3 regions of the Priestia sp. MDV22-iso46 genome follow, and region 3 is predicted to be linked to each of the others. Evidence: riboswitches for the same ligand, from Rfam matches in the RefSeq annotation. Region 3 holds a riboswitch; each other region holds the start of a gene.

Region 1 (9,834 bases), 650 kb from region 3:
AACAGGCTGTGTAAGAGCTTGATTTTGATCGTTTAATGTATTTCCTACATACATATTATGGTGAAGTGTATTAAGCAGCTTCTCAGGCTGTACTGAAGATGCAGCTTCTTTCAGCGGCAAAGCAGTAGATGCTAAGACTTGCTGAGATGCAGCGGATTCACTTCCTTTGACTTCTGTAATAAAAAACAAAGAAGCGACGATCACTAACACTAAAGACAAAAATGCATAAAATCGTTTGTTTGGCTTAAATCGTTTGTTTGGCTTAAATCGCTGGTTCAATTTGAAAATCCTTTCTACTAAACTACTATTTACTACTATAGTACAAAAAATGGAATATTAATAGTAAAAATCGACATTTTTATGGAAAAAAATTAGATGATATGACCCGGTTTTAATCTTTTTTGTCAAATGAAAAATGAGAATGGGACAACGATAAGGATTTGAAGAGTGAGTAGCTAGATTTTTCCTGGTTTTTATAGTATGCTTTTAGCGTGAATGATTGTTAGGAGGAATGTTAATATGTCAATGGCATATGAAGAATATATGCGTCAGTTAGTTAAACCAATGCGTCAAGAATTAACTCAAGCTGGTTATGAAGAATTAACAACAGAGGAAGCCGTAGTTGATTTTATGGAAAACGTAGAAGGAACAACTTTTGTTGTCGTTAATTCAGTTTGTGGATGCGCTGCTGGTTTAGCACGTCCTGCAGCAACGCAAGCGTACTTACAGTCTGAGCAAAAACCAGATCAAGTGGTAACTGTTTTTGCCGGTCAAGATAAGGAAGCAACAGCTAAAATGCGTGAATATTTTGGGGACATTGAGCCTTCATCACCGTCTATGGCGCTTTTAAAAGGAAAAGAAGTCGTTCATTTTATTCCTCGACATGAAATTGAAGGTCAGCCGTTAGAAGTTATTTTTGAAAACATTTTAAATGGCTTTAAGCAGCACTGTTCATAAAATGTCCTGCTTTTGTCACATCTAGTATATAGATTTTTAGAGAAAAATCGCATATACTTTATAAGAAAAAGGATGTCTATCGGCATCCTTTTTCTTTATGTAAATAGCCAAACAGTGTAGGGGGAGTTATGAAAGTGATTGTTACGACTGCTGGTCGAACAAATGAACAGATGATTGTAAAAGCCAAACAAGTAGCCGCTGATTTAAGTATACCTTTTGTAGTAAGAGAGAAGAAATCCGTTGCCGATCTTCAGAATCTTCAAGCTGCAGACGTGCTGGTTGTCGGTAAGAATAGAGTAGAGTTGCACGTTCAAAACGAAGAGGAACCTATTTTTTTTCATCCAAATTCCGCTATGTTTAGAGTGAAGAGATGGCTGCGCGGAGAACGTGATCCGTTTATTGAAGCTGCTGGTTTAGAAAAAGGAATGAGCGTGCTTGACTGTACACTTGGTCTTGCATCGGATAGTATGATGGCGAGCGCAGCGGTAGGGAAAAGCGGGAAAGTTGTCGGACTAGAAGGCAACCGCTATGTAGCTTATTTAGTCAAACAAGGACTTTTAAATTGGGAAAGTGACGTACAAGAGTTGAACGATGCAATGAAGCGTATAAACGTGGTTCATCAAAATTTTGAATCGTTTTTGGCGTGTTGTGAAGATAATTCTTTTGATGTTGTCTACTTTGATCCTATGTTTCAAGAGCAAATTGATGAATCGAATGGAATTAACGGTATTAAAGCAATAGCACTGTATACTACGCTGACGCCAATGGCTATACAAGAAGCAAAAAGAGTAGCCAAACAAAAGATCGTGCTAAAAGATCATTGGAAAAGCAGTCGTTTTGAAGAACATGGATTTACCGTACAAAAACGAAAAACATCAAAATTTCATTACGGGACAATTGATATACAATAATAAACAAAAAAGTAAAATGAATTCCGATCATTGAAAAGACTTCCAAAACCTTTTAGGAATTAAAAAGTTTTGGAAGTTTTTTTTTATGAATTTCATCTAAAGTTCATAAAAGTATGATATATTTTTGAACATAAAAATACTTTTGTGTTTAAGCATCCAGCAAAAAAGGAATATCTTGTATAGGTTTCCGCTCGGTGTGACAACCTCAAACAGAAGAAGGAAGGTGCTAACTAAAAAGTCTTCGAATGCCCGTAGGCAGCATAAATGAATAAGCAAATATAGGTAAAAAATTAATAAGTATGATACAATACCTAGTGAGTTATAACAATGAATTTTACGATATGAAAAGACCATATGGGAAAAGATGAGAAAGGAAAGATACGAATGCCTAGATGGATAAAAAGAATGCTAGTTGTATTTATTACAGTATTTACATTTGGGCTTGTCACTCCACCAGAATATTTATACGTTGATGATGCAAAAGCGGACAAGCAACATAAAGCAGGGTATGTAAGAGAAACAACTCCTGTCACAGCTGTTATAGAAGATATTCATTTGCCATATGAAGAACCAAAATACGAAGACGTTTCATCATTTGTTACGTATGCAATGGAATCAGCTGAAAAACAGTCAGTGGAAAAATTCGGAACAAAAATTGGGCCTGTCATTGAAGATGAATTTCGTCAAGCAGTGTTACCTAAAATTGAAGAAGTGCTGACCGACATTGGCACTGAACGTGAACAGTCAATTCAGAATCTCGAGATAAGCGAGCATCCTGCTGCTGGCTACGGTGAAAAGATTTTCCATGTATATGACCGGGAGACCGGTCAGGACTTAATACGGTTTCACGTACGGCGTGAAAATCCTCCAAAAGATGGATACTGGTTTAATTTTCACTATCATGCGGCTGCAGATAATTTTCAAAAGCATTATGATTTAGGGAAAATTTATTGGAACCGAAACATGCCGCCTAAATGGTTTAGCTGATAATAGACACAACATTCTACGATTTCGAAATGTTAGCTTTTTTAAGCTAGCATTTTTTTACGTCTAAAACCGTTATGGTCTAAATAAGCTGAAACATTAGCACAACGATAAAAAAATCGTTTATAATGAAGTCAGACTTCTTACCATAGAATAGTGAGAAGGAACGAATAGATGCTGGAGGTAACACAATGAAACAATTTACGGAAGAAAAACAATTTCGCGAACAAATTAAGAACGAAACACTAAGCGTTGGGATTTTTACGACAACGTGGTGTCCTGATTGCAAACGTTTGGATATGTTCATTGATGAAATCGTTGACGAAAATACAGATAAAGCATGGTTTAAAATTGACAAGGATGAGTTTGAAGAACTTTCTGCTGAAAACAATGTAATGGGTATTCCTTCTCTTCTTGTATATAAAAACGGTGAAAAAATTGCACACTTGCACAGTGCAAATGCTAAAACGCCTGAAGCGGTCCGTGAATTTTTAGCAACTCTTTAATTCCTTAAGCTGCGAGAGCATTCTCGCAGCTTTTTTTGTGAGAATGGCTATTTCCATTTTTCCATGAGTGGGGTATACTAGGACAAGTGAATAATCGTAAAGCAATAAGGTCTCAATTTAAAGATTGAGTGAAAAGGGAAGTCTGGTGAAAAACCAGCGCGGTCCCGCCACTGTAAGCGCTTTGTGCGTAAGTCAGGAGACCTGCCTTATTGTTAGCTGTGAAACCTTCGAGGAAGGGTGAAGCAGGGTAATGAACATACATATCAAGTATAGTGAACGGATTCTTTTCCTGCTTATCTTGACGTTACCTGCTTTGCTTTCAATTGAAAGTAAAGCTTTTTTATTTTGAAGCTGCCGGCGAGCAGTATACATAGTCAAAGCGGAAAAACGGGATAGCGCTGCTTTTTGCATGATCATTTGCTTTTTCTTTAACGTGGAGGTTTCGTATTCACAATGAACAATATATAGGGGGAGTATTTAGATGAAAAAATGGCTTTCGTATTCCATTATTGCACTGTTAGTCATCGTACTTGCTGCATGCGGTGCAGGCAGCCAAAGCAACAGTGATAAAAAAACGAAGCAAGATACGGCACAAACGTCACAAGCTGCATTTCCAGTGAAGGTAAAAGACGCGCGTGATAAAGAAATTACGTTGAAAAAACAGCCTAAGAAAATTGTTTCATTAATGCCAAGTAATACGGAGATTGTATATGCCCTTGGCCTTGAAAAAGAATTAGTCGGTGTTACAAGCAACGATGATTATCCTAAAAGCGTAAAGAAAAAAGCGCAGGTAGGAGATATGAACGTTAATGCAGAAAAAGTTATTGCTTTAAATCCTGATTTAGTGCTGGCACACGCTTCAAGTATGGGCGTTTCGGATGAAGTATTTAAACAAATTGAAAGTGCGGGTATTCCGGTATTTGTTGTAAAAGATTCAACAACGTTTGATACGGTTTATGATTCTATTACGCAAATCGGTAAATTAACAGGTAAAACAAAAGAAGCTAATCAAACAATTAAAGACATGAAAGAAAAAGTAGCTTCAATTGAGAAAAAAGCAAAAACGATTTCAAAAGAAGATCGTAAAAAAGTATGGATAGAGGTATCAGGAGCTCCTGAGATTTATACAACAGGAAAAGGTACGTTCATGAACGAAATGCTTACTATGATCGGTGCTGATAACGTAGCGGGTAGTGAAAAGGGTTGGGTTAAGTTTTCTGAAGAGCAAGTTGTTAAGTTAAACCCTGACGTTATTATCGCAACGTATGATGCAGACAAAAATGAGATTATGAAGCGTCCCGCTTGGAGCAGCATGACTGCTGTAAAAGAGGGTAACATCGAGAAGGTTGATCAAAACAAAATCAACCGCTTAGGACCTCGTATTGTAGATGGCTTAGAGGACTTAGCAAAAGCAGTATACCCTGAGGTGTACAATAAATAAGAAGAGGGACCATATTCCAGTTCGAATTGAAAAGGGGATTGGTCCCTTTTCACATCTTAAAATTGAAGAACGGCCTGAGCTTTTAATCATGAAAACCGAGACTTCTTATAAAACATACAGCTCAGGGGTTTTAGGAACAGGCATTACGGAAACGGACACCTTTTACAATCGATTTGTTCACAAAGACTATTATTCAGATACTCCTTCTATGGAGTATGAGCAATATTTGATGAAAGAAAATGTACGCCATGAGCAAATCGTAGGGTTGATGACAGCCGTTTGGTTAAAAGAAAGAGCGGTTTACTGTTATGAAGGCTACGGAGTAAGAGTAGCTTCCGTGATAACGGCTGGAGTAGGAAACGCAGTAGATATTACAGCTGACGAAGCTGTCCCGTTCTATTCCTCTCCCGGTACAATTAATATGTTTTTTTTCGTGGAAGGTACGCTTACGGATGCTGCGTTTTTACAGCTTTTTATTGCGGCCACAGAAGCTAAAACAAAAACGCTGTCACAGCTGGGGGTCATAGATCCAGCTACAAAGACGATTGCTACGGGAACATCTACGGACAGCATCTCAGTTGCAGCGTCTCAGCAAGGACCATTATATGAATATGCAGGCTCTATGACCGCTTTAGGTCAAGCGGTAGCCAAGCTGGTGAAAATAAGCTTAGAGCAGGGACTTAAGGGAAAGAGGTGAAAAAATGAGTATTACACAAGCGATAATTGCACACATGACGGCCATGACGATTGCTTTACTAATTGACCGAATCATAGGCGACCCCGAAAATTGGCCGCATCCCGTTCGCTGGTTTGGCAAGTGGATTTATTGGATGGATTCCAGATTAAATAAAGGTGCAGGAAAACGATTCAAAGGATTGCTTCTTGTGATAAGTATGGCTGTGCTAGCAGGAGTTGTTCCCTTTTTGTTCCTCCATGCTTTGTACGGAGTTGATTTTATAGCAGGTGTTTTAGTAGAGGGCGTAATGATTGCAACTACTATATCCACTCGTTCTTTAAGCGAAGCTGCTTATAAGGTACAAAAGCCGCTTCAGCTAGGAGATATGGAGAAAGCTAGATATGAAGTAAGTATGATTGTGGGACGAGATACAGATCGTTTGTCAGAAGGAGAAATTGCCAGAGCGACGGTAGAGACCGTGGCTGAAAATACAAGTGATGGTATTACAGCTCCGCTTTTTTATGCATTTATAGGAGGAGGAGCCCTAGCCTTTTTTTACCGAGCTATTAACACATGTGATTCGATGGTTGGGTACAAAAATGACCGCTACTTTCTGTTCGGCTACTTTAGTGCAAAAACCGATGACGTATTAAACTATATTCCAAGTCGGCTAACTGCAGTAGTGATGACGGCTGTTAATGTAGTAAAAAGTCAGTATTCTCTTGGGCATGTAACGAGTTTGATTAAGCGTGATGCTAAGAAGCATCCAAGCCCAAATAGCGGATACGGGGAAAGCGCAGTGGCTGCTCTTTTAGGTATTCAACTCGGCGGGCTTAATACATATAAAGGCATAGAATCTAATCGTGCAAAAATGGGTGAACCACTCATTCCCCTGCAAGCCGGTCATATTGAACAAGCTGTTTTCATTATGAAAAGGACGGTCTATGCTACGTGGTTATTATATCTTTTGTTAGGAGGAGTTATTAGTGCTATTACCTACACATGGAGCTAATCCTAATGTCTTTTTAAAAGCAATAGGGGCCGAGAATTTATCGCATATAAAAGACTTTAGCGTGAATACAAATCCTTTAGGGGCTCCCCTTGTGCTTCACGAAAAGTGGAACGAATTCAAGGATGCAGCGTTTAGTTATCCTGATCCTCAAGTAACAGAGCTGAAAAATAAACTTGCAGCTCATCATCATGTTTCAGCTGCTCAAGTGCTGCCTACAAATGGCGCCGCTGAAGCGTTTTTCCTTATTGCTTCGTTATTTTCAGGAGAGAAAGCAGGGATTGTACAGCCGACCTTCGTTGAATATGAACAGGCAAGTAAAGCTTATGGATGTGAAGTGACATACGTTCCTTTAGCTGAAGAAAATGGCTGGAGCTGGGATATAGAGTTGATTATGAGTATTCTTCCGGACATAAAAGTACTGTGGATTTGCCATCCAAATAATCCAACGGGTGTTATGTATAGTCATGAGGAATGGATGAAAGTAGTAAAAGCTGCTGCTCATCATGGTACATACTTAATAATTGATGAGGCATTCATTGATTTTGTCGAACATCAGCCTTCATTTGATTCTCTTATTCTGGATTATGAGCATATCATTGTGGTGCGTTCCATGACAAAGATGTTTAATATTGCCGGGCTTCGTCTTGGCTATATTTTGGCAAATGAAAAAATCATTAGCAAGATGTCTAAAAAGCAGCCTCCTTGGAGTGTAAATGGATTGTCGCAGCAAGTAGGAATGATATGTGTGGATGAAAAAGATTTTGTGAAAAAAACCGTACATTATATTAAACAAGAACGGGAACGGATCTTGAGTCAACTAAAAGAATGGGGGCTTTTGGTTTCTCCTTCTCAAACAAACTATTATCTTTGCAGCGTTCCGTCTTCTATTAAAACGCGCGAATGGCTTGTCTATTTAGCAAGCCATGGCGTGGTAGCTCGTCATACTGAAAACTTTCCATTTTTAAATGGACGCTATATCCGTTTGGCCGTGAAAACGAAAGAAGAAAATGACTATTTACTTAAAGTAATCAAACAAGGACTCGATGAAATATGATCATCTTTATTAGCGGAGGCGTTCGAAGCGGAAAATCACGTGGAGCGGAGAATATGGTTCAAACTTTTTGTACAAAGCGCGCTGTTTATATTGCCACAAGCAGGCAAACAGATAAGGAAATGCAAAAACGCATCCAGCTTCATCAAAAAGAACGCCAAGCAGCGAACACGCCTTGGGTAACGATCGAACAGTCTGTAAATTTACAACAAATTTTGCCAAATCTTCAAAGTGATGATGCTATACTTTTGGATTGTGTCACGAATTGGCTTGCCAATGAGCTTTTTTTAACAGAAAGAAGGTGGCAAACAAAAGAAGGGAAACAAGCGGTTTTTCTTCATATGATAGAAACGCTCGATAAGCTGTTTGCGCAGTCTCAGACGGTTGTGCTAGTATCTAATGAACTGTTTGAAGCGGGCGTATTAGAAGAGCCCACATATAGCTATATGAAGATGTTAGGGAAATTACATCAGTATATTGTAGAAAAAGCAGATGTGGCTATTTGTGTAGAAGCGGGAATTTATCGTTTTAAAAAAGGAAAGGAATGTGTAGATATATGAAAGAATGGATAGCTATACTACGAATTTCTCTCCAGTTTTTTACGATCTTACCACTGGCTAAAACCGTTCAATGGACTGAAAAAAGAACGGCACGCTCACTTTTTGTGCTGCCTTGGATTGGTATGTTACTAGGCTTGATGTTTTATAGCTTTTTACAGCTGCTTCAATCTTCACCTATCACTACGATTGTTGATAGTATTTTAGTTTTGCTTTTACCGCTTGTTTTAACGGGTGGCCTTCATTTAGACGGCTGGATGGACGTAAGCGATGCGTATTTTTCTCATCAGTCAAAGGAAAAAAAACTGCAGATTTTAAGTGATCCGCACGTTGGGTCTTTTGCTATTCTTTCTCTTATGGTTCTGCTGCTGCTGCGTTTTAGTGCGATCTATGAATTAGTGTCTCTTTCTTCTTTATCAATTTGGGCATGCTTAATTGTCTTTACGCTTCCAAGAATTGGAGCAGCCTTTTTGTTGTTGAGAGATAAGCCCGCTAAAGAGACGGGTCTGGCTGCATATTTTCAAAAAGGAGTCACCAAACGGTCTATTTACGGATTTATCATCATGAGCCTATTCTTAGTTGCTATTTTCGTTATTTTTATGGACAATAAATTCATTATTCTTTTCTTTGCCGGTTTTCTATGGCTCTGGATACGATTTTATCGTTCGCAGTTTGGTGGCGTAACAGGAGATGTTATAGGGGCAACCATTGAAGGAGGAGAAACGCTTTTATGGATAATTCTTTGGTTATCACATGTATTCGTCACGGCATGACGCTTGAAAATCAACAGAAAAAATATATAGGGTGGAGTGATCCGCCTTTAAGTATAGAAGGGAAAAATGAATTGAAAGAGCTTTTTCTAGAACCTCAGCTCGTTATTTCCAGTGACTTAAAAAGAGCGCTAGAAACAAGTGCAGTTGTTTTTCCAAAATCTCAGGTGGTTAAAAGTAAAAATTGGCGTGAGCTGCATTTTGGAGATTGGGAAGAGAAGACGTATGAAGATTTAAAAAACATACGGGCGTATAGAAATTGGATTGATCACTGGACAGAACATACGCCTCCGAATGGTGAAAGCTTCTCAAGCTTTTCAAACCGAATTTGGGCAGCGTGGGAAGAAGCGGTCGATTTGGCGGCCAGTCAGCAATTGCGTCACATTGCTATTGTTTCACACGGCGGACCACTGCGTTTACTTGCATCCCACTTTAAACAGACAGCGTCGCTTTGGGATGTTTCTTTTTCTTATGGAGAAGGTTTTTCAGTAGCGTGTACATACAAACAGGCAAAGGAGAGAAGAGCATGCATTTCGTATTCGGCGGTGCATTTACCGGCAAAAGAAAATGGGTGAAGCAGCATTATGCCAGTGAGTTGGTAAAATGGCATTGTTTGTATGAAAACCCTGTTTTACCAGCGCTTGAGTTCGAAGAAAGTTACATAGTGCTAGAAGGATTTGAGCACTATGTTAAGGAATTAATACATAGCGAGCTGGAGTCTCCGCACCTTGTTGTTAAAAAGTTAATACAGAAGTGGAGAGACAGCGGTGTATGGGAAAAGTTAATAGTGATTGGAACTGAAGTCGGCAAAGGGATTGTTCCTTTAGATCCAACAGAACGGCAGTGGAGAGATGAATGCGGGTATGCGTATCAGCATTTAGCGGCACATGCCCGGAAAGTAGATCACATTTGGTACGGAATTGCTAATCGATTGAAGGAGGAAATATAATGAACATTTACACAAAAACA
Region 2 (9,834 bases), 310 kb from region 3:
TCTCTTAACGCGATAGTCAGAGCGGAATGAATAAAAACAGTAAGGAGTCTCTTTATGCCTCTTCAAATTAACGTTTTTAATATCGTAACAAACGGTGTCACGCAAAACGCAAATATTGATTTTGGTTCCACCATTCAAAACAGTCACACGGCGAACTCAAAGTTTAACGGCGCGAATTTCTCTTTAGGTAACTTCTCTCCTACTTGCTCTCAAATGAATACGGGCGTGTTAGATCCTGATGTAAGCGATCAAGATCAAATTGCAAACCCTTCAGCTCCAATTGGAAATCAAATTTAGCTTTAACAATTTTGGCATTTTACTTGGCACATTACAAGGAGGTGTGTAAATATGTTTCCATTTGGAAAATCTCCCTTTAAAGGAATGATGGAAAATATCCCAAAAGGAATGGCATCTAAAGACATGAATAAGTATATTCAGCAAATGATTTCTTCTACGATGTCCCATTCTTTTCCGGATTTTATGCAAGGAAATGAATTCTTTAAGCAAGCTCAAGACATGATGAAAGAACAGCAGGATATGGGAACTGAAGGTCATGGACAAAAGCCAAGAAGATTTGATTCAAACGTCATCAATACATTAGATGAATGCATTGTACAGCTAAAAATCCCTAACCGCGATATTGTATCAAGCATTAAAGTCTATCATACGCCATATGTGTGTACGATTGAAGGAATAGATGGAGAAGAATCCTTCAAAGAAGAAATTCAGCTTCCTTGTTCGGTTCGTAAAAAAGGCACACGCGCCATCTATCGTTCCGGAGTGTTGGAAATCCGGATGCCTAAACATGTTAATATTCCTATGTCTCAAATAGACGTCCACGATTTAGATTAAGTGGACGTTTTTTTCTGTTTTCATGCATACATATAAAATAGAAAGCTGCAAAAGGCCTTGTTTTATTTTTCTTAAGAAGGTGACAAATATGAATCATGGAAAATTTAAAAAGTGGGCAGAAACGTTACAAGAAGAAAACCATACGAAATTTTGGGAAAAGATTTTTGATGATGATCATGAAGAACAGAATGATACGGAAGCAGATGCTTCTCCTCAAATTGTAAATGAGTATCGAGATTATCCTTTAATTGATGTATATGAATGGGCAAATCAGCTGTTAGTTGTAATTGAAATACCCGGTGCTAAACGAACAGATGTCGAATTGACCATGCACGAAAATACTTTACACATATCCGGTTCATCTCTTTTAACCGTGAAGGATGCAAATGTTCTTCACAAAGAAAGACGTGAAGGAACGTTTCAACGATCAATCATCCTTCCGCCTGCTGTAGGGGAAGCGCCGTGTCACGCATCATTTAAAGATGGTCTTTTGCATGTGAAATTTGATTTGTAATTTATTGTGCAGAACTATACGTAGCATGAAAGGCAGGGAATTTCATGTTTTCTAAGTGGTTTAAACAATCGCCTAAAATTGAAACAGTCCGTAAAATAAATCCGTCTTCCCTTCCAACTCAAAAAAAAGCAGGTCCCATAGACCAACGTTCTAATCAAAAGCGGAAAGAATTACCCGAAAAGATGAAAGCTAAAAAACAGTCTAATCTAAAAAAACCCCCTCAACAGCCAAAGAAGTTGCCTAGCCAAATGGAGCCTAAAACCTTTGCTGAAGCTGAATTCACAAAACCTGCTCTTTCGTCAGATTCAGCGCTGAACCTGCAGGGAATTATTGATCAAGTGACGCGTTTAACCGACGCGATCCCTAAAATAGAAGAGCTTCATCAGCAATTAAATGAATCAGCTCACCTTATTCAATCACTGTCTCAACTGCACGAGCAAACAGCTCATTTACTCTCGGCTATGCAGTCAGCTCCTAATTTCGAAGCTATTCAAAATCAGCTCTCTGCGTTAAAGGAAGAATCGTCCAATACAGCCTTATATGAGATGGTGAAAACTCTTGACAAAAAGATTGATGAAGTAACTCAGCCAAAGCAGTCCATTGTTGTTGAAAAAATCATGGTCGAAAAAGTATTGTTAGACAAAATTGATCTTAGTAATAATTTCGGCCAGCTAGGCATTAAAGATTTGACCGGTCACTTAAACATCGGCACCACTTACAGCGCTGACTCTGATCAAGTAGATGAAGAAGTCAAAGACTTGTTTTCTGTTAAGCTAAAAGAAAAAAAGATTGATGAACATACAACTGAGACAACGATGAGTTCAGGAGGTGAAACAGAAAAGTCTGATGATCACTCCGAAGAATAAAAAATGACCGCTACTGCTTATTTAAAGCAACTGTCGGTCATTTTTGTTTCCATAAATAGTTGTAATTCTTTTTGGAGGCGTTCCATCAAGAACTCTGAAATTTCTTCTTGATTTTCTTCTTTATGATGAGATGATGCTACAACAATACGTCCTGTTTTTCCTAAGAAAGCTCGGTACTCAATTACCTTCATCGCAGCATGAAGTAAGTTCCCGTCCGAAAGCGGCGCATTTGTTAGTAGAACAATATTTACTTCGTTTTCTTTTTGTCCATGTGTCAGCACAGCCAGCCACGAGTAACCTTTATCGTCTTTTAAGCGAATTTCATGACTATATAAAGACGCAGATTTCCACGCCGCGTTAGCACTGCTTTGCTGTTGAACAATTTCTTGACACCAGTCTAGACCTGTTTCATTTGAACCCAGTGAAAGAGTTCTCAAAGGACGAACAAAGGATAAACATAGGTTGCCCGGTTCCTTTTGTAACTGATACAACTCATGGAAGTCCGTCTCTGGATATTGATACGGCGGCACAAAAGCAATTTGTCGCTTGTTCACAGCGGGATGGTGAAATACATGCAAATCAACCCCATATACTCTTTTTAACGTAGCTGCATCCTGAAAAATGGCATCCATCCCAGTTTCTTCTACTCTTCCATCTTTCAGCAACACGGCATTATCTGCAAACAGCGAGGCGATGTTGAGATCATGCAAAATGGCCAGGACCGTTAAGCTCATTTCCTGCTGTAAAGTTTTTAACAGCTGAAGCAGTTCCATTGTATGTTTTACATCTAAGTGATTCGTTGGTTCATCAAGAAGTAAGTAGTCAGGTTCTTGCGCTAGTGCTTTAGCCAGTAAAACCCGCTGTTTTTCTCCACCGCTTAGCGATTGAAAAGTATGATTTCTATAGTGCCAGACGTTTGTTAATTTCATCACGCTTTCCACCACTTCTTCATCCTGTGCTGATACAGTGCTAAACAATCCTTTTGCCTGATAAGGGTAACGTCCAAGTGAAACAATTTCTTGAACCGTAAATTCTAGCCCAATTTGATTTTCTTGCGTCATGACTGCAACTTTTTGCGCCAGTTGTTTTGGTGAATAAGCCTTCACTGACTTTCCTTCCACCTTCACTTCTCCTGATTGAATGGTTAATACATTCATAATTAAGCGAATAAGCGTTGTTTTCCCGCTTCCATTTGGTCCTAGTAAAGCGACAAAAGAACCTTTGTCTACGGTGAACGTGATGTCACGAACGGTTGGCTGCTGCTTATCGTATCCTCCTGTCACATTATATAGTTCAATCATGATATTCCTCTCTTCCGCATACGTTCTTTTACAAGGAGCAGGGTAAAAATTGGCGAACCAATTAAGGCGGTTACGACTCCAATCGGCAATTCACGAGGTTCTAATATCGTTCGTGCCAATAAATCTGCTAAAACCAAATAACTTCCTCCAATTAAAATAGAAAGCGGCAGTACATGCTTATGATTAGCTCCCGCTACGAGACGCACTACGTGGGGGATAACTAAGCCAACAAATCCAATTGCCCCAGATACTGATACCGCAGCCCCTGTTAATACGGATGCCCCTATTAAAATCATTCTTTTTTTCTTCTTTACGTCTATTCCCATAAACTGAGCAGATTGATCGCCAAATGCTAAGCCGTTCAGCTCTTTTACATGTAACAACAGCATAATTGTACCGATCAAAAAGAACGGCCCTAAAATTTGAATATGAGACCATCCTCTCATTGATACGCTTCCCATTAGCCAGTATAAAACCTGCCTTACATCTTCTTCGGGAGAAAGAGCCACAATTAATGAAATAAGCGCGCTCATAAAGGATGATAAAATAATCCCCGCTAAGATGATGGTTTCATTGGCCAAATTGCCGCTTGCGAGTTTCGTAATACCAAAAACTAAAAGAAGAGTAATAAAACCAGATACAATGCCGACTACAGGCAGCGTGAAGATAGACAAACCAAAAATACTCCAATGAAAATAAATTGCCATGACAGAGCCAAGGGTTGCACCTGAGGAAACCCCGATCGTATAAGGATCGGCAAGAGAGTTTCTTAATAGCCCTTGAAAGGCAGCTCCTGCTATTGAAAGCGAAGCTCCTACTAAAAATGCCACCAGTACTCTTGGAAAACGAATTTGCCAAATGATTAAATCCATGTTTTCCGGACCGTGATATAAGGATAGCCCGGTAAGGTGGCCAATAATAATTTTGATTGTATCTCCTACGGTTAACGAAACTGTACCAATAAATACGCCCATAATTACCGAAGTACATACAATAAATAAACTGACTATGTATAAAATAGATGCTTTGTTAAAAAAAATACGTTTAAAAATCAATACGTTCAGCTCCTCTAGGAAACGAGGCGTGATGTTTTACATTACATTAACCATTCATTTTCCTGTCCATAAACCATGCTTCCACCATGCATTAAGTTGGAAACAATCATCTTTTATTTGTTACGAGTGCTAGACTGTTGAACTAGGCAACGTAGAATAGCGTACTAAAGTTCTCGGTAAAAAAACAAGCGAAAGCCCCTACAAGCTATACTTTTTGTGTTTGCTCCGGGCTTTTATAGTTGTCTATTAAATGATACAGCTTTTCCATATCTACGGCTTCTCTCACATATGCTGCTGCTTTTGAAAAAGACTCCTCTTTTTGCAGGCGACTGTTGAATGTGTCCGTAATAGGCGGCAATTTTTTATGTTTACGAATTTGATTAAGCAAAGCTCTGCGCAAAGCATCGTTATGAAACACATCATGAACATACGTGCCAATGACGTTGTCTTTAACCGTTCCTTCTTTTTCATGCTCTACCACTGCAAAAGCTTCCGTGGTGCTCTTAGAAATCGTCTTTCCCATATGAATTTCGTAGCCTTCAATCGAAACTCTTTCACTTTCTAGCTGGACATACCCAGAAACTCTTTCTGTTTTTTTGCTGGTTGTCATAACGGTTTCCACCGGAAGCAAGCCCAGCCCTTTAATGGATTCAATCCGAGATTCTACTGCATCAGGGTCTGTAATTGTCTCCCCTAGCATTTGATATCCTCCGCAGATGCCAATGACGTGAACGTTCGTTGTGTTCAAAACTTGATTAATGGCTAGAGCCAGGCCGCTTTCTTGTAAAAACTGAGCATCTTCAATCGTATTTTTGCTTCCTGGTAAAACAATTAAATCAGGCGTACCTAATTGCGACGGCTTGGTTACAAGCCTCACGTGACAGTCTTCTTCTAAGCTTAAAGGATCGATGTCTGTAAAATTTGAGATGCGCGGGTACGAGATAACCGCAATATCAATTTCTTTTAACGGATTCACAAGCGTTGAGTAATTTCTAAGTGATAACGAATCTTCCGCGTCAATTTCCACGTTGTTCATATAAGGAATAACTCCTAGAACCGGAACACCCGTGTATTCTTCAAACCACTTCAAACCTGGTTTTAAAAGTTCTAAATCTCCTCGGAATTTATTAATTAACACCCCGATAACTCTAGACTTGTGTTCATCTGGAAGCAATTGAAGAGTACCCACTAGGCTCGCAAAAACTCCTCCTTTATCAATATCTCCTACTAACACAACAGGCGCTTGGGCTATTTTTGCAACGCGCATATTTACGAGTTCCCGATCGTTCAAATTGACTTCAGCAGGACTTCCAGCGCCTTCAATCACAATTCGATCATAATGACTGGCAAGCTCTTTATAAGCTTCCGTGATAACGTTTAAACCTTCATTAAAAAATTCTTGCCGATACTGAAAAGCAAACATATTACGTAGCGGTTTTCCGTGAACGACAATTTGAGATTCATGATCACGAGTTGGTTTAATTAAAATAGGGTTCATATTGGTTGTTGCTTCTACTCCAGCTGCTTCTGCTTGAATTCCTTGCGCTCTGCCAATTTCTTTTCCATCCATTGTAATGTATGAATTAAGCGCCATATTTTGCGATTTAAACGGTGCAGTTTGATAGCCGTCTTCTTTAAAAATACGGCAAAATGCTGTAGCAATCATGCTTTTTCCAGCGTCTGAGTGCGTTCCTTGAATCATAAGCGGTTTTCCTTTTTTCACTTTTTCCACTCCCTACCACATAAAAAAACCTTAACTGTAAAAGTCAAGGTTTGGTCATGCGCTCATTAACACATTGTCTTGACTTATTTCTCCCACCGAAAAATAAGGGGTTTTTAAAAGCAGGTCTCCTGGCTTATGCTTCATTTTACTTCTGCACCCTTCCTAGTTTGACTAGTGGGTCTTTGCAGGTTCATCCACATTTACAGTAGCGGGGGCTGCACCGGATTTACACCGATTTCCCTATTATCCTCCTTAGAGGCACTTTTAAAATCATTTATTCTTTATTGTAACGAATTTTATAACCATTCACAATAACGATTTTCTTCTATTATTATATATTACTGTGCTTATACTTATTTGGGTCTCGTATGCTATAATAACAATTATTTTCCAAACATCTTATGAAATAGCTAGGAAGGTGCTCACAGTTGAAGAAAAAAATGATTTATACCTTTATTGGTTCGCTTGTTCTTTATATAGTAATTATATCTTTTTGTATGTATCAAACTGCTCACAAGTCTGTTCCACATAACGCAGATTATGTCCTCGTTTTAGGTTCTAAAGTAGATGGTGATCAAATGTCTCCTAGTTTAAAAGAACGAGTAAAGACGGCCTTATCTTATTTACAAGCACATCAACAAACAAAAGTTATCGTAACGGGCGGAAAAGGATCCGATGAAGAAATTTCTGAAGCAGAGGCAGCCTATCGTTTTCTGCGGAAAGAAGGAATTAAAAAGAAGCGAATTATAAAAGAAGATCAGTCAACTTCTACTTTTGAGAATTTTACTTTTACTAAACAGAAAGTTGATATTCAACACAAAAAAGTCGTGCTTGTTAGCAATGATTTTCATTTGTTTCGCGCTTCTATTATTGCCAAGCGCCAAGGTTTTGATGTTTATCCTTTAGGCGCAAAGACACCAAATTCAATTAAACTTCAAGCCTACTTTCGTGAGTATGCTGCTATATTAAAAACATGGCTGTTTGATAAATAAATAGAGTACACGCCTATACAAACGAAAAACACGGCATGAATTCATGCCGTGTTTTTTATTAATCATCTGTATCGATAACTGCTTTTGGTAAACCTGTGTATTTCGCCCAGTAGAAAATACCAAGTGAAACAAGAGCAATTAAAATTAAGTCAAGCGGGTTGCTTAGCACACCTTGTCCTCCACCAAATGAACCTAGATAAGAGATAACAAGCATAATAATATAATAAGCAACTAGCCACCAAGCAGATTTAAGCTGCTGTGCAAATTTTACGACGTCAGTTGGTACATATTTCTTAAACGCTACGTAGATAACAACCATTAGAAGCTGTGATCCTAGCAGCCAAGAAATTGTCGTCCATCCTGACCAATATACGATGTATGAACAGAAAATAAATGAAACAGGAGCAATAACGCTCATGCCTTTTAATTTAAAAGGCTTCTTAAGGTCTTTTGCATTTACTCTGAATGCAGCAGCTGAAATTGGCGCAATCGCATAAGACAGAATAAGTGCCACTGAACATACGTTTACTAGCGCTTCCCAAGAAGGAAATGGCAGTGTCCAGAATACGGACATTCCAAATGATAGCCATAGTGACGCACGTGGAATTCCTGTTTTCTTATCTACTTTTGAGAAACGTTTAAATAATGTTCCATTACGAGACCAAGCATACACTAAACGAGAAGTTGTATTCATGAAGATGTTCCCGTTACCGCCTGGTGATAAAATAGCATCAAAAATAACAAGCGTTACTAACCAGCCAAGGCCTAAAATAAGTGCAATATCTTTAAATGGTAAAGAGAATTGCTCTTGAATTGTTCCCCATCCTCCTGATAGCATATCAGCCGGGATGTTACCAATGAACAATACTTGCAGTGCTGTGTAAATAATCGCTGAAAGTACAATACAGATAATGAGCGCGATTGGAATATTACGCTGCGGGTTTTTAACTTCACTGGCTACAGAAACAATAGGGTGAAGTCCTAGGTAAGCAAACATAACGCCACCTGTTGAAATGGCTGCTTGAATACCATTAAAACCAAACGGAGCAAAATCGCCAGTTGTAAAGTTAGCTGATTTAAAGTGATAAGCTAACACGACGATAATTGTAAGAGGAACCGCATATTTGAACACAGATATAATGACATTTGACTTAGCAAATGCTTTTACACTTACGTAGTTAATGATAAAAAATAGCGTTAATAACGCGAACTGAAATAACCAGCCGATTGTAGTAGGCGATTCAGAACCATGTTTAGTTAGACCAGGAAGCCAAAACGCAACATACTGACGTACAGCCGTTACCTCGATGGCAATCAAACTTGTGTAAGCAATAATGGTAATGAATGAAATTAAGTAACCCACTAAATGACCATGCGAGTAAACCGGATAACGGATAATTCCACCGGTACGCGGCAGCGCTGCTCCAAGTTCAGCATACACTAAACCGATAAGTAAAATAATGACTCCGCCAATCAGCCACGAAAAACTTCCGGCTGGACCAGCCTTTGACGCTACGTTACTAACCGCAAATAACCAGGCGGAACCAAAAATAGCTCCCATCCCAATTAACGTTAGGTCAAGTAACGATATTGATTTTTTAAATTTTCCTTGATTTCCTTGATCAGACATAAAATCCTCCTTTAAAATTCCCACTCCACATATCTACGCCCTTGCGTCCGATATGGGATTCTTTACATCATCCTCCTCTTACTAAGACCTCACAAGTGGATATGTTAACAAATATTCTCTAAAAAACCAAGTTAAAAACTTTATTTTTTTGTAAAACATCGTTGAATTGCTTATGTATAGCGCATAAATTCCACAGAAGATTTGAGGACTACTCCTCCTATTTAACCGCATTTTTCTTAGGTTAAACATAAAAGAATATTCAAACTATTCACTAAAAAAAGGGTCTGAGACATAACGAAATCAACCGCTAGAAGCAGCTACATACGCAATACCTACGCTTGCCATACCAATGAAAAAATCCGAACGATTCATCGTTCGGATTTTGCTTCAACTAAAATAATTTTGTCCGTACCTCTTTTTTCTTATTTAAATACTTTTACACGTTCACTTAGCGGTTGAAATTCTTTTTCGCCCGCTGGCGCCACAGGATTACCAAATGGCATTTGAGCAATTAATTTCCATGAGCTTGGAATATTCCAAGCTGCTTTTACTTCATCGTCAATCAATGGATTGTAATGCTGTAAAGTTGCTCCTAGGCCTTCCAGCTCAAGCGCTGTCCAAATCACATGCTGCAGCATACCTGATGATTGGTTAGACCAAACCGGGAAATTTTCGCTATAAGATGCGAACTGCTTTTGCAATCCTTCAATTACTTCTTGATCTTCAAAGAAAAGAACTGTTCCATAGCCGCTTCCGAATAAGTTCATTTTTTGATCCGTATCTGAAAAATTTTCAGCTGGAACAATTTTACGAAGCGTTTCTCTCGTAATATTCCATACTTTATCATGCTGTTCGCCAAATAAAACAACTACGCGTGCGCTTTGAGAATTAAATGATGAAG
Region 3 (9,834 bases):
TGTTCATACATAGGAAGCAAACTTAACTTCCCATCGTCACCAATTCCAATAATTTTAATTGCCATGTTGCACCGCCTGTCCTAAAAAATCTCCTTTTAATGTGTAAAGAGACGTATCGACATCGATTCCGTCCCCTACTTCCTTTAATGCTGATAAACAGCAGTACTCGCACAGTTTTTCAAAAAACTGATGATGACCGCTTTGCGTCATTAAATCTCCCACTTGAGAAGCTGTGTTTGCACCTTTTATTTCTTCTACCAGTTCAGCAGAAGCGCCTGACTCAGAAGCCGCTTTTGCTAAAAAATTAAAATCAATGGGTGCACTTTTTGAATGAACCATCATAACGCCTTGCGCGACTTTTGAAAACTTTCCCATCATGCCTACGAGCGACACTTTTTTCATTCCTTGCTTTTTACATTGTTTTAAAGTAAATCCAACAAAATCTCCCATTTCGATAAATGCTTCTTCCGGAAGTTCAGGGAACTGTTTCATTCCATACTTTTCGCTTCGGCCCCCTGTCGTAATGACAACGTGCTCACAATTACTCGCTTTAGCAACGCTGATGGCCTGCACGATACTTGCTTTATAAGCAGCTGTTGAGAACGGAACGACAATCCCCCGCGTCCCCAGTATCGAAATGCCTCCTAAAATACCTAGACGCGCATTTAATGTCTTTTTCGCCATTTCTTCTCCTTCAGGAACCGAGATGACAATCTTAACGCCTTTTTGTATATTGTATTCAGCTAGAAGCTGCTCAGCCGTTTCTTTCAGCATCTTTCTTGGAACAGGGTTAATGGCTGCCTCACCGACAGGAACTGGGAGGCCGGGCTTTGTCACACGCCCTACTCCCACTCCTCCATCAATGATAATGTCTGCACCATTACACCACGAAACTTCAGAAATAATCAGCGCTCCGTGCGTGGCATCGGGATCGTCTCCAGCATCTTTAATGATGCTAGCTACAGCGCTGCTTGTGCGGTACTCGCATTCTTCAAGATGAAATGTAGCAAAGCGGCCGACAGGTAAGTAAATCGTTGACTCATCTTGCACTTCTCCTGAAATTAGCGTAAGCAGAGCTGCTCTCGTAGCTGCCGTTGCACAAGCGCCCGTCGTATAGCCTTCTCTGAGTTTCTTAGGTTCTTTTGGTACTTCCTTCATGCGTTACACCTGATCTGCAAGAATTGAAATTGCATTTAATGCAGCAACCGTTACCGTACTGCCGCCTTTTCGCCCGATGTTTGTAATAAACGGCACGTCAAGTTTTGCAAGTTCTTCTTTAGATTCAGCTGCTGAAACAAATCCTACCGGCAGACCAATAACAAGCCCAGGCTTCGCTTCTCCTTCTTTAATCAAACGAATTAATTCAAGTAAAGCTGTGGGTGCGTTCCCAATTGCAAAAATTCCTCCGTCTGCTTCTTTGATGGCTTTTCGCATAGAAATAATTGCACGCGTTGTATTTAAGCGCTTTGCTTCTTCCATTACGTCCGGATCTGAAATATAAACTTTGATTTCACCGCCGTGTTTTTCAATTCGCTGCTTGTTTGTTCCTACTTGCACCATTTGTACATCTGCAACCACTTGCTTGCCGCTGCGAATGGCTTTAATTCCTGCTTGAATCGCATCCGGATGAAACAGCATGCTGCGTCCAAGCTCAAAGTCTGCAGACGCATGAATTACGCGCTGAACAATTGGGTACTGTTCGTCTGTAAACGGATGAGGCCCAAGCTCTTCTGTAATCATTTCAAAACTTTTCCCTTCAATTTGCTGAGGCTGAACAGTTAACGGTTTAAATTCTGTACGAAAATCCATCTCAATCAACTCCTAGTTTGGTTTACTAAAGCATGAACCACTTCTTCAAACGTGGAATACACGGTCCCATACTCAATTTTCGGTCGCCCAATCATAATAATATCTAAGCCTAACTCTTTAGCTGCTTCCACTTTTTCATCCACAGATCCAACTTTTCCGCTTTCTTTTGTGACCATGACTGTCACTCCGTATTGCTTATACAGCGCTCGATCAAACTCTTTTGTAAACGGCCCTTGAATAGCAATGATATTTTTTTGCGGAAATCCTAATTGCTGGCACTTTTCCATATTATCCAGCCTTGGAAGCATACGAGCAACAAGCCGTACATCTGAAAGAGGAAGCAGCTTTTCTGTAAAAACCTGCAGCGTCTTGCTGCCTGTTGTCAGCATAATAACTCCTTTTTTCTCAGCTGCTACTTCTGCTGCTTCTTCATACGTAGAAACCATCGTCATATTGTCATAGGTAAAAGCCTGCGAAGCCCGCTCATAGCGTATGTAAGGAATCGATGTTTCAGCAGCCGCACCGATAGCATTTTTAGATGCTTCTTCCGCAAAAGGATGACTTGCATCCACAATAGCTTTTACACGATGTTCGTTTACAAAATCCGTCATATCTTCTTTTGTGAGACGTCCAATTTTCACTTTCACTTCTGCACGCTGTAATTCGATAGCTGCGTTTTCGGTTACAACCGTTGCCGTAACCTCATGACCTGCTTTTTTCACTTGCACGGCTAATGCACGTGCATCGCTAGTTCCGGCTAACAATAAAATCATTTTAGCTCGCCGACCTTATCTTCACGGTGTTGATGGTCGTGATGGTGATCGTGGTGATGGTGTCCGTGATCATGGTCATGATCGTGATGATGGTGGTGATCAATATGCTCCATAATGCCGAGGCGATATTGACACGTATCGCAGTTCATTTTCACTTCACCTTCTAATCCTTCTTCAGCACGTTCTTTTAAAATTGTCTGCAGTTTTGGGTGAAAACCGAAATAGCCGGCTAGCTTAAACTCAATGTTTTCATGCTGCATTTTATACTGCTTCACCATTTCTTCTAATCGCTTAATTAATACTCCTGTAAATAAGAAATACGGGAGAATAACCACTTTTTTAGCGCCCAATTTCAAACATCGCTCCACGCCTTCATCAATCAGTGGTGCGGTCACGCCCATAAAAGAAGTTTCGACGATTTTATAATTTGTTTTTTCCCAAAGAAGGCGCGTAATTTTATATAAATCACTGTTTGCATCAGGATCACTTCCTCCTCGCCCTAAGACAATAACAGCCGTGTCTTCAGCTGGAGTTTCTAAATTCTCTCCTGATTCTTGTAATCTCGTTTTTAAAATTTCAAGGGCTTCTTCATGAACGCCAATAGGACGTCCGTATACGAAGTTTACGTGTGGATATTTTTCCTTTGCTTCATCTATAGCCGCTGGAATATGTATTTTAGAGTGTCCAGCAGGCAAAAGCATAATTGGAATTACAACTACATCTTGTGCTCCTTTTGCCACACATGTATCAATGCCTTGACTTACATTTGGGCGTTCAAATTCTAGAAAACACGTTTCTACTAAAATAGATGCGTCCCAATCATGCTTCATAGTCGAAATAAATTCCCGAATTTGATCGTTCCCTTCAGGATCTCTGCTTCCATGACCGACAAATAAAACTGATTTCATATAATGTCCTCCTATTTTTTAATCTCCACACGGAGCTGGTTCTACTTTTATTTTTGGTGTTATATCTTGATAGTCGAATCCATAAACGTTCTTCACACGCTTAAAGAATTTATGAAATCGCTCATTAGGATGACCTTTTTCTTTATATTCATGGATAATGTTCTCCACTATTTCAACAATTTCATCGGGTGCTATGCCTTCCGCCACAATTTGACCTGAATGCGCATTGCGTCCAACCGTTTTAGCTCCTAAAAATAAATCAAACGCACCTTTTCTATAGACAATGCCGATATCTTCTTGAACAGCGCCGTAACAAGCCATACCGCATCCATTGATACCAAGCTTCAGCTCTTTTGGCATGTCCATTCCCCCGAGGCGCTTTTGTAATTCTTCCGTATGTGGAATAGCATCGCTTTTTTCTCCATCGCAAAAATCACACGCTTTGATTGTGAACACGTCTCCGACCGGAGATAATAAAAAGGAAGCTGCTTGGAGCTTTTCAATGATTATATCCGGCTGGGCCGTTGGAATTTGCAGTTTAATTTGATGGTCAGGTGTATACTCCATCGTACCTTTTTCACCAACAACTTCCGCTAGTGTTGTCATTTGAACAGGCGTGAATTTCTTATTTGCAAGTCCTGGACTAACTGCTACTTCAAAGATAGACTCGATTGGCTGGTGTACGACCGCAGAAGTGGATTCACCTAAAATTGCTTGAAGCGCTTCTTCTGCAAGAGCTCGTGAAGTTGCTTTTTCTTCTCTTGTGTTCTGAACTGCTTCAATAGCTGAAGCTGTTTGCTTTACAGTCTCTTCTTGATCGAGAGCCCATGGTTCTGCTTCTTTTCGAAGTCGCTGATGCGGTCTTAGCGGCTGCTCCGTTTGGTTGAGGGTATATTTCCGCTGATATCCTCGCGGTGTAATCATTAAATCGTCGTAAAAGAATGTAGATGAATTTCCGACAACAACGGTAGTCAGCATGCCTATTTCATGGTTTAACATGTCTTTTAAGTTGGTCATTACGACTTCTTCACGGTCACGATAAGCGCTTTTAACAAGACCAACAGGCGTATCAGGGGAACGGTACTTTAATAGAATCCTTTGCGCTTCAACAATTTGTCTTGTTCGTCTTCCGCTTTTTGGGTTGTAAAAAGCCACTACGAAATCTGCTTGTGCAGCTGCTTCAATTCTTTTTTCGATTAGCTCCCAAGGCGTAAGGTGGTCACTTAAACTAATCGTACAAGCATCGTGCATCACGGGCGCTCCAAGGAGAGATGCGCATGAATTAATAGCCGAAATGCCAGGAATTACTTCCATCTCTACGCCCGTTTCTTTTTTCCAGCCTTTTTCAATCAACACTTCATACACAAGGCCTGCCATTCCGTATACTCCTGCATCTCCGCTTGAAATGACAGCTACGGTTTTGCCCGCTTCAGCTTGCTTTACAGCTTCTTGTGCACGGCTTACTTCTTCGGTCATTCCCGTACTAATAATTTGCTGATTCGTTAACAGTCCTTGAATTAGTTCCACATAGGTTTTATAACCGATGATCATATCACTTTCTTGAATGGCTTCTCTTGCTCGCTGTGTAATATGTTCAAAGCTTCCTGGCCCAAATCCAATAACTAACAGTTTACCTTTCATGCTAGCTCCTCCTTTATGCGTTACTTTTTACTTTGTCAATTCCTTCTATGGAGTCACTATTTTCCGGAGAAACGAAACCATTTTGATCACATTCATAAATAAGCGATTCCTTTATACTGCAGCCTCCTGCTAAATGCTCTTTGACAATCCGGTGAGCCACGGTTTCAGTGACCTGCTTGTACCAATCTCCTGAAGGATAGACGATAGCTACAGGAGCATCTTTGCATCGTCCGTTACAGCGCGTACGCGTTGTATGAACCGTTTCATCCAAATCCAGTTCCGTCACTTTATTTCGAATAGCTTGCGTGGCTTCTTCTCCACCTTTTCTCATACAGCTGCTTCCATTACAAATCAATACGTGATGTTTTGTTCCATTTAAGTTCCACGTCGTCACACTCATTCGCTCCTTTACTAAAAGAAGCGCCTCTATCAATGATAGAGGCGCAGAAAATTCAAACTAAGTTTTTGCACTTCCACCTATATCCCGTAGGGTAAGCTTCGCATTAGAAAAAGGCTGGCTTCCTGACTTCGATTCATCACTTGATTGCGCCTTCCCGAATACAGTGGCATATGCAATCAGCTCGTCTTCACAGTGGCGGGTACCGCGCTGGCTTCACACCAGACTTCCCATTTAACGCAATGTGAACATTGCGCACCTTTTTTGCACGATATGTAGTTTTACGCTACGAGAAAAACCCGCTTCGCTAATATGCGAGCGGGTAAAACGTCAGAGTAAGAGTGTACACGAATGCCACTTTAAGCCAACGTCTCCCTTCCCGCTCCCCGGAGAAATAGAAACTTCACAATAAAGACAGGTCTCCTGACTTGTGTATCATTCTACTTGAGAACCTTCCCGTGATTTTTTCACAGTGGTTATACTCGTTCGTCCACACTTACAGTTGCGGGGACAGTACTGGCATTTCACCAGTTTCCCTATTAAGCCTTCTTGGCATCTTTACTGTTGCTGTTTGATATATATGAACCTTTTAAACTATCAGAATAATAGAAGTAACTACCATATCATAGCGTACATTTTTTTTTATTTCAACTCTATTCTTTTCGGAAGATACAAGTATCTATAAAAAAACAAGAGCATAAAATCAGCTCTTGTTTTTTCATTATATAGCTACTAATGTTAAATGAGGATCATTATAATACACAACTTCTGAAAGAACTTTACAGCCATTTGTTTTAGCAAAAGCTTCTCTCGCCTGTTTTTCAGTTTCAAATTCAAACATTTTCATTTCTTTTCCAGCATATACCGTCAGTACCCACATGAAAAGATTCGCCTCCGATTATTGTAGTGATCGCTATATCCACATTATGCCGAAACCATTTCCTTTTGAAAACCCATTCTACAAAACTTGTCACAAGAAACTTTTAAAAATTTAAAAACATTTTAACTTCTGTAAATGAACACAATGTACAAAAGGTTTAAGCAGTATTGTACCTCTTTAAAAAAGGTGCTTTTTTAACCCACTGTTGCTTCACCAGTAAAAAAATATATAGTATTTATTAAAAAAAGAAGCCGGACAGCCGGCTTCATTTTTAGGAAAGGACAGACATCACGATCCCGTCCTGTTCTTTATTTTGCATAAAAATACATTAATTAAATATTCCTTTCTTAAAGCAGAACCATGTTCGACTGCACATAGTAATAAAGAAGCTTATACGTATGATTCAATGAATCTTGATGCGTTCTCTCAAACGCATGAGAAGAATCAATTCCTGGACCAATTAAGCCGTGTACGATATCGTGTCCGGCACGAATAGCAGCAGAAGCATCTGATCCGTAAAACGGATAAATATCTAATTTGTACTGAATATCATGCTGCTTAGCTAGCTCCACCAAATGCCTTCTCAAACCGTAATGATATGGGCCGCTTGAATCTTTTACACAAATAGACACGGTGTATTCATCAGTAGATTGTCCATCTCCCATAGCACCCATATCAACCGCTAAGTATTCTACTGTTTGAGGCGTAATGTTGGAATTTCCTCCGTATCCAATTTCTTCATTATTTGAAATGAGAAAGTGCGTAGTGTATGGCAGTTCGATCTGTTCTTCTTGAATTGTTTTCATGAGCTGAAGCAATAAAGCTACGCTTGCTTTATCATCGAGATGACGAGATTTAATAAAACCGCTTTTTGTTATTTCTACACGAGGATCAAACGAAACAAAGTCGCCGACTTCAATTCCAAGGCTGCGAATATCTTCTGCGCTATGTACTTTTTCATCCAGTCGAATTTCTATATTTTCTTGATTCCGCTCAGCTTTCCCTGCATCTTTATACACATGAACAGATGTTTGATGCATAAGGATGGTTCCTGTAAATACTTCTCCTGATGAAGTTTCAATTTCACAATATTCTCCTTCAATAGAATTGTAGCGAAACCCTCCAATCAGGTCGATTTTCAGACGTCCACTCGGTTTGATTTCTTTTACCATAGCACCTAATGTATCGACATGAGCCGTCAGCATGCGGTGGTGATCTGTATCTTTACCGGGAATAGTAGCGACTAAGCCTCCTTTTCGATTGCGATACGTTTGAATATTTAGCTCTTTTACATAGTCTTCGACAAATGAAATTACCTTTTCTGTATTTCCAGAAGGACTGGGAATCGAAACAAGCTTTTTAATTAACTGAACAGTTTCCGTCATTATGACACTTCCTTTGTCTCTCATTTCTTTTATTTTACCATATGTTTCAAAAAAGATAACAGGCAGCTCCAAACAAAAAAGCCGGGCAGCTGCCCGGCTTTTTTGTTTTAAGCTATGTTTGATTTCTTTAATTCATTTGTGTAATTTAATGATTTTTGCTTATCAAACTCGCCTTCAGACTTGGACATTACAATAGCAGCTAAAGCATTTCCTACTACGTTAACTGTGGTACGCATCATATCAAGAATGCGGTCAATTCCTGCAATAAATGCCATGCCTTCAAGAGGGAAGCCCATAGATTCAAGTGTAGCAAGTACAACTACAAACGATGCCCCTGGTACACCAGCCATTCCTTTTGAGGTTAACATTAGCACAAGAAGGAGCTGAATTTGATCCATAATGGAAAGGTCGATGCCGTACATTTGAGCAATAAACAGCGATGCCAGCGCCTGATAAATGGTTGAACCATCTAAGTTAAACGTGTAGCCCGTTGGAATAACAAACGATGTAACCGATTTAGAACAACCGAAGTCTTCCATCTTTTTGATAAGAGATGGTAAAACGGCTTCTGAACTTGCCGTTGTAAAAGCAAGAAGCAGCTCGTCTTTTAACACTTTTATCAGCGTAAACATGCTTGTTCCAGCCATTTTAGCAATAATCCCAAGAACCACAAGCACAAAGAAAATCATGGTGAAGTAAACGGCGAACACTAATTTTCCTAATGGAATAAGTGATCCGACACCAAACTTTATAATATTAACACCAATAAGTGCAAATACACCTACTGGAGCAAATTTCATCACCAAATTAGTTACCCAAAACATTGCATCCAAGACGCCTTCAAAAAAGGCTAAAACAGGTTTTCCTCTCTCTCCAATCGAAGCTACGCCTACACCAAACAGTACGGAAAATAAAATGATTGGTAAAAGATCGCCTTCTGCTACCGATTGAAAGACGTTTGTCGGAACAATATGAAGAAGCTCTTGAGCAATCCCTGTACTTTCAGACGTTTTTGCCGTTGCCTCATATTGAGAAATATCGCTTTTTTCAATATGTCCCATATCAACCCCTGCACCAGGGTGGAATAAGTTCGCGGCAATAATCCCCACTACAATAGCAATGGTTGTAACAACTTCAAAATAAAGAATTGTTTTTCCGCCAAGCTTACCTAATTTTTTGATATCGCCTACTCCTGCGACCGCTACGATTAATGCTGAAATCACGATCGGTACGACAATCATCTTAATTAAATGAATAAATATGTCTCCAACCGGCTGTAAAATAGAAATAGCTGTATCGCTTCCATAAAAAATAGCACCTACAGCTACGCCTAAAATCAGTCCAATTAGAATCTGAGTTGCTAGACCTAACCTTTTCACTTTCTTGCTCCTTTCGCACAGTTGACTTTCATCCATCGAGCATATGCGGTTCCGCGAACCGTGTATAAATATACATCCTTAAAGCACCTTGTGTAAACAGTTCTTTACTAAAAGGATGTAAGGCCGCACATGCGAATTTTTAAAAGCCACGGTTCTGTTTTATCATATCAAATAATTGTTGTATATTGAGATTTTTTTGCTAAGTATTTTTCTATTTTTGCTATTTCAGCGAATAAATTAAAAAAATAAAATTTTATATTGAAATATGCATTTTAGGTTAGTATAATACGATACATGTTTATTTTTATTATTCGAATATAAAATTCTGAAAATTTTAATTATTCAACACGATAATAAAAAGCATTTATAATTTTGGAGGTTTTAATGTGTCAAACAAAGTTCCTTTTTCATTTATAGTGGTTATTGGCTTTATGCTTTTTGCCCTATTCTTCGGCGCAGGTAATTTAATCTTCCCTGCAATGTTAGGTCAGTCTGCTGGAAGCAATATTTGGTCAGCAAACGCTGGATTTTTAGTAACGGGTGTAGGTCTACCTCTTCTAGGTGTTCTCGCATTTGGTTTTTCCGGAAAAGAGGATCTGCAGTCTTTAGCTAGTCGCGTACATCCAGCTTTCGGTATTATCTTTACTACAATTTTATACTTG

The links. A riboswitch is a leader RNA that binds a small molecule or an ion and turns the genes downstream of it on or off. The one in region 3 is predicted to bind cobalamin.
Region 1: it holds a riboswitch for cobalamin, as region 3 does, so the genes downstream of both, AC4NPH_RS05205 (ABC transporter substrate-binding protein) here and AC4NPH_RS01775 ((2Fe-2S) ferredoxin domain-containing protein) in region 3, are expected to answer to the same signal.
Region 2: it holds a riboswitch for cobalamin, as region 3 does, so the genes downstream of both, AC4NPH_RS00150 (cobyric acid synthase) here and AC4NPH_RS01775 ((2Fe-2S) ferredoxin domain-containing protein) in region 3, are expected to answer to the same signal.

The regions. Positions count from the first base shown of each region.
Region 1 is NZ_JBZVWT010000001.1:987,868-997,701, reverse strand. It holds gene AC4NPH_RS05230 (polysaccharide deacetylase family protein) at 1-279, opposite strand, end outside; gene AC4NPH_RS05225 (BrxA/BrxB family bacilliredoxin) at 520-957, shown strand; gene AC4NPH_RS05220 (class I SAM-dependent methyltransferase) at 1,092-1,868, shown strand; gene AC4NPH_RS05215 (YpjP family protein) at 2,253-2,855, shown strand; gene AC4NPH_RS05210 (thioredoxin family protein) at 3,044-3,358, shown strand; cobalamin riboswitch at 3,449-3,581, shown strand; gene AC4NPH_RS05205 (ABC transporter substrate-binding protein) at 3,840-4,799, shown strand; gene AC4NPH_RS05200 (adenosylcobinamide amidohydrolase) at 4,780-5,496, shown strand; gene cbiB (adenosylcobinamide-phosphate synthase CbiB) at 5,501-6,487, shown strand; gene cobD (threonine-phosphate decarboxylase CobD) at 6,462-7,541, shown strand; gene AC4NPH_RS05185 (bifunctional adenosylcobinamide kinase/adenosylcobinamide-phosphate guanylyltransferase) at 7,538-8,098, shown strand; gene cobS (adenosylcobinamide-GDP ribazoletransferase) at 8,095-8,868, shown strand; gene AC4NPH_RS05175 (histidine phosphatase family protein) at 8,826-9,440, shown strand; gene AC4NPH_RS05170 (bifunctional adenosylcobinamide kinase/adenosylcobinamide-phosphate guanylyltransferase) at 9,392-9,814, shown strand; gene AC4NPH_RS05165 (cob(I)yrinic acid a,c-diamide adenosyltransferase) at 9,814-9,834, shown strand, end outside.
Region 2 is NZ_JBZVWT010000001.1:23,505-33,338, reverse strand. It holds gene AC4NPH_RS00180 (spore germination protein) at 55-297, shown strand; gene AC4NPH_RS00175 (Hsp20/alpha crystallin family protein) at 349-852, shown strand; gene AC4NPH_RS00170 (Hsp20/alpha crystallin family protein) at 941-1,366, shown strand; gene AC4NPH_RS00165 (hypothetical protein) at 1,411-2,232, shown strand; gene AC4NPH_RS00160 (ABC transporter ATP-binding protein) at 2,250-3,533, opposite strand; gene AC4NPH_RS00155 (FecCD family ABC transporter permease) at 3,530-4,588, opposite strand; gene AC4NPH_RS00150 (cobyric acid synthase) at 4,794-6,320, opposite strand; cobalamin riboswitch at 6,413-6,592, opposite strand; gene AC4NPH_RS00145 (YdcF family protein) at 6,740-7,303, shown strand; gene AC4NPH_RS00140 (APC family permease) at 7,362-8,933, opposite strand; gene AC4NPH_RS00135 (nitroreductase family protein) at 9,356-9,834, opposite strand, start outside.
Region 3 is NZ_JBZVWT010000001.1:337,108-346,941, reverse strand. It holds gene AC4NPH_RS01805 (bifunctional cobalt-precorrin-7 (C(5))-methyltransferase/cobalt-precorrin-6B (C(15))-methyltransferase) at 1-65, opposite strand, end outside; gene AC4NPH_RS01800 (cobalt-precorrin-5B (C(1))-methyltransferase) at 55-1,158, opposite strand; gene AC4NPH_RS01795 (precorrin-8X methylmutase) at 1,162-1,809, opposite strand; gene cobK (precorrin-6A reductase) at 1,815-2,582, opposite strand; gene AC4NPH_RS01785 (sirohydrochlorin chelatase) at 2,579-3,490, opposite strand; gene cobJ (precorrin-3B C(17)-methyltransferase) at 3,509-5,131, opposite strand; gene AC4NPH_RS01775 ((2Fe-2S) ferredoxin domain-containing protein) at 5,145-5,525, opposite strand; cobalamin riboswitch at 5,627-5,806, opposite strand; cobalamin riboswitch at 5,925-6,103, opposite strand; gene AC4NPH_RS01770 (hypothetical protein) at 6,250-6,408, opposite strand; gene AC4NPH_RS01765 (M42 family metallopeptidase) at 6,756-7,793, opposite strand; gene AC4NPH_RS01760 (cation:dicarboxylate symporter family transporter) at 7,901-9,172, opposite strand; gene brnQ (branched-chain amino acid transport system II carrier protein) at 9,559-9,834, shown strand, end outside.